DNA from 2 places in the Pseudoalteromonas sp. 31A1 genome. Region 1 is predicted to be linked to the other one. Evidence: predicted binding sites of a transcription regulator. Region 1 holds the regulator's gene; the other holds the start of a gene.
The links. The regulator NrdR, encoded in region 1, represses ribonucleotide reductase genes. The targets are predictions, from matches to a motif close to AAACACNANATNTNGTGTTT.
Positions count from the first base shown of each region.

Region 1 (2,416 bases):
TCAATACGGACTAGATGAAGCAACGGGCGAAATTGATTACGCACAAGTTGAAGCGCTAGCACTTGAGCATAAACCAAAAATGATTATTGGTGGTTTCTCAGCGTACTCAGGTATTGTTGATTGGGCTAAGTTCCGTGAAATTGCTGATAAAGTAGGTGCTTACCTGTTTGTTGATATGGCTCACGTTGCCGGCTTAATTGCGGCAGGCGTTTACCCAAGCCCAGTTCCTCATGCACACGTTGTAACAACAACTACGCATAAAACACTTGCAGGCCCTCGTGGTGGTTTAATTATTTCTGCATGTGGCGACGAAGCTATTTACAAAAAGCTTAATAGCGCTGTTTTCCCTGGTGGCCAAGGCGGTCCTTTATGTCATGTTATTGCAGCAAAAGCAGTGGCATTTAAAGAAGCACTTCAACCAGAGTTTAAAGTATACCAAACACAAGTTGTTAAAAACGCAAAAGCAATGGTTGCAGTTATGCAAGAACGTGGCTACAAAATCGTTTCTGACAAAACTGAAAACCACTTATTTTTACTTGATTTAATCGATAAAGATATCACTGGTAAAGATGCGGACGCTGCCCTAGGCAACGCTAACATCACAGTTAATAAAAACTCAGTGCCAAACGATCCACGCTCACCATTTGTAACATCTGGTTTGCGTATTGGTTCTCCTGCAATCACTCGTCGTGGTTTTACAGAAGTAGAGTCAAAAGAGCTTGCTGGCTGGATTTGTGACGTACTAGATAACATCACTGATGAATCTGTACAGGCGCAAGTTAAAGAAAAAGTAAAAGCTATTTGTGCAAAATTACCTGTATACGCTTAATTGCATAAGCAGTAGTAATTTAGATCACAACTGTTTAGTTTTTTGCTAAGATAAAAGGCCGCTATTTAGCGGTCTTTTTTGTTTTAAAACGGAAGTACCGAGTTATGCATTGTCCATTTTGTACCGCAAAAGATACTAAAGTAATTGACTCACGCCTTGTAGGCGGAGGCCATCAAGTTCGCAGACGTCGTGAATGTAATGATTGCCACGAGCGCTTTACTACATTTGAAGGCGCTGAACTGGTTATGCCTCGCGTTGTTAAGCAAGATGGCAGCCGGGAACCGTTTAACGAGGATAAGCTTTTAAATGGCTTAAATCGCGCACTCGAAAAACGCCCAGTGAGTACAGAGCAAGTAGATGAAGTTGTAAATATAATAAAATCACAACTACGCGCAACGGGTGAGCGAGAAATTTCAAGCCATTTGGTGGGCGAATGTATTATGGAAGCACTTAAAAAACTCGATAAAGTTGCGTACGTAAGATTTGCTTCTGTTTATCGCTCGTTTGAAGACATACGCGAATTTGGCGAAGAAATTGCCCGTTTAGGGGAGTAACAATGCAAAGCCAAACTATTTTTACCGAACAAGACGAAATGTATATGGCACGCGCCATAGAACTTGCCAAAAAAGGGCGGTTTACTACAACGCCTAATCCTAATGTTGGCTGTGTATTAGTTAAAAACAATCAAATAATTGGTGAGGGTTTTCATCAATTAGCAGGCCAAGGGCACGCTGAAGTAAACGCGTTAGCTATGGGGGGCAACAGTGCACAAGGCGCTACCGCTTATGTAACGCTCGAACCTTGTAGTCATTATGGGCGTACGCCACCGTGTGCTGAAGGCTTAAAAAAGGCAGGCGTAGTAAAAGTAATTGCTGCTATGGTTGATACAAATCCACAAGTTGCAGGCAAAGGCCTTAAAATACTGAGCGACGCCGGTATTGACGTTGCTTATGGATTACTTGAATCACAAGCTCGCGCACTTAACGTTGGCTTTTTTAAGCGAATGGAACAAGGCTTACCTTATGTGACCTGTAAAATGGCAGCAAGCATAGATGGTAAAACAGCGCTTAAAAATGGGCAAAGTAAGTGGATCACAAGTTCCGCAGCTCGCCAAGATGTACAGTTATACCGAGCGCAAAGCTGCGCTATTTTAACCGGTGCCGATACCGTGTTAGTAGACGATGCTAAACTTAATGTGCGACTAAGCGAGTTGCCTTGCACGTTACCTACCGATTTACCGCTTCGCCAGCCCGTGCGTGTTATAATTGACTCTCAAAATCGCTTAACACCTGACCTTGCTTTATTTAAAATCCAAAGTGATGTAATTATATTTACGACTAAGGTTGATAAATCCCTGCAATGGCCGCATTTTGTAAAGCATATTGAAGTAAGTGAAAGTAACGGTAAAGTTGATTTACAGGCTGTTTTAGAAAAGCTTGGGCAACTGCAGTTTAATAATGTTTGGCTTGAGAGCGGAGCAACACTTGCTGGTAAAATGACAGAGCTTGATTTAGTTGACGAGTTTGTTTTTTATTTGGCGCCTAAATTAATGGGCCATGATGCAAAAAGTTTAGTTAATTTTCCTGA
Region 1 is NZ_WTKY01000001.1:507,661-510,076, forward strand. It holds gene glyA (serine hydroxymethyltransferase) at 1-829, shown strand, start outside; gene nrdR (transcriptional regulator NrdR) at 934-1,383, shown strand; gene ribD (bifunctional diaminohydroxyphosphoribosylaminopyrimidine deaminase/5-amino-6-(5-phosphoribosylamino)uracil reductase RibD) at 1,386-2,416, shown strand, end outside.

Region 2 (2,416 bases), on a different contig from region 1:
TACGCTTTTTACGAATAGATTCGTCTTGTTCATATTTTACGTAAAGCGCATCAAATTCTTCTTGGTCTTCAAAAAATGCATCGTAAAGGCCTGGCACGTCTGATGGGCTAAATAACGTAATGTAATCGTCTTTAATTAAACGAGAGTACATTAATTTATTAAACTGTACGCCGTAATCAAGGTGGCGAACACGGTTGTCATCTACACCACGGTTATTTTTAAGCACAAGTAGGTTCTCTACTTCTAGGTGCCAAAGCGGGTAAAACAATGTTGCTGCGCCGCCACGTACACCACCTTGTGAACAGCTTTTAACAGCTGTTTGAAAGTGCTTATAAAAAGGAATACAACCTGTGTGGTACGCTTCGCCATTACGGATGTGGCTACCTAGCGCACGAATACGACCTGCGTTAATACCAATGCCCGCACGTTGTGATACGTATTTAACAATCGCAGACGATGTAGCATTAATTGAATCAAGGCTGTCGCCACACTCAATTAATACACATGAGCTAAACTGGCGAGTAGGCGTACGTACACCTGCCATAATAGGCGTAGGTAATGATATTTTAAATAACGAGACTGCATCATAAAAACGCTTAATGTAAGAAACGCGTGTTTCACGTGGGTAGTCAGAGAATAAGCTTGCCGCGACTAAAATATATAAAAACTGTGCACTTTCGTAAATCTCACCCGATACACGGTTTTGAACAAGGTATTTACCTTCAAGCTGTTTTACAGCCGCGTAGCTAAAATTAAGATCGCGAGAATGATCGAGGTATGCATCAAGCTCGTCTAACTCTTGCTCAGTGTAATCTACAAGTAAGTGAGCGTCGTAGCGTTTATCGCCAACCATTTTTGTTACATGGTCGAATAAACGTGGTGGCTCAAATTGGCCGTACGCTTTTTTACGTAAATGGAATACAGCTAAACGTGCCGCTAGGTATTGGTAATCAGGCGATTCTTTTGAAATTTGATCTGCAGCAGCTTTAATAATGGTTTCGTGTATGTCTTTAGTACGAATACCGTCGTAAAACTGAATGTGTGATTTTAATTCAACTTGCGAAACCGATACGTTTTTTAAACCTTCGGCGGCCCATTCAATAACGCGATGGATCTTATCAAGATCAAGTGGCTCTTTACGCCCGTCACGTTTGCTTACAGATAACTGTTGGTTCATTTGCCTGTATTCCTTGGGAATTATGTATTTTGACCAATGCGTCATACCTCGCAATGGCAAGGTAAGTACTCATTTATTATAAGTTTCACCGTAATGGCGAATTTAATTGAATAACATTTGGCCACAATATCTGGTGTTGTTCAATTTAGAGATCACAAGATAGTGTGGTCTGAGTTGTTTTGCAAGGGACATAATTGCCCCTATTTGTGGATAACTTTGGGATAACGCATTTGTGTTAGTAGACACTCACCTTCGAACAATCATTTAAGTTAGAATATGCAGAAATCAACTAATGATCTGCTAAATTTACGCATTTTAAAAATAAATTTTGACTGCTTTTTTTATCGACAAGCTTTGTGTGAAAACTAACACAATCACAATATATAGTGTTTAATAATTAACATGGCACTATATATGGTTTCAGTGCACTATCTAAGTGAGTTGTTTAGTGTTCATGGTTGAACGCTTTTATAAATAAAAAGCATAATTAGAGGGAAGATATAGAAATGGGCTAAAAGATAGCCCATTTAAGTTTATACAAAGAGCATGCTGCTCAGTGTAATAATTTTAAAAATACCTATTATTACACTTTCTGATATTTCTATAGATAAACTGAACTTCAATTTTAGTTATCCTAAATCTGAGTTAGTCACTTGCTGAGAATATAAGAATAAGTTACGCTCAAACTTCCAAACTTGGGCACTTTCTTAAAACTCGAGCAAGTGTCTTTGCTAACATCATATTCAAAATTTGAGTATGGTGTTAGCCCCTCCACTTAATTGAAATATCAATCCCATCAAAGTGTTAATAAAACTCTAATGTGGTCTGAGTTGTTTTGCAAGGGACATAATTGCCCCTATTTGTGGATAACTTCGGTATAGCGTATTTGTGTTAGTAGACGCTCACACTTAAACGACCACTCAACCAAAGGCGTTTAAAAAGTAAACTAATGATCTGCTAAATTTACGCATTTTAAAAATAAATTCTGACTGCTTTTCTTATCAGCAAGCTTTGTGTGAAAACTAACACAATCACAATATATAGTGTTTAATAATTAACATAGCACTATATATGGTTAAAACCATCAATTGGGCTTAGCCAGTTAAAATTGGCTTCCCAAGCTATCGCTTCATCTTTACTTGGGATGTAACCCCAAAGTGCCGTTGCGGTATGCATACCTGCCGCTTTGCCTGCTTGTATGTCACGTTGTGCATCACCAATGTATAAACAACGGCTTGG
Region 2 is NZ_WTKY01000002.1:299,638-302,053, forward strand. It holds gene nrdA (class 1a ribonucleoside-diphosphate reductase subunit alpha) at 1-1,177, opposite strand, end outside; gene GQR52_RS03670 (HAD-IA family hydrolase) at 2,243-2,416, opposite strand, start outside.
Region 2: the regulator NrdR is predicted to act here: its motif matches at 1,297-1,316, upstream of nrdA (class 1a ribonucleoside-diphosphate reductase subunit alpha).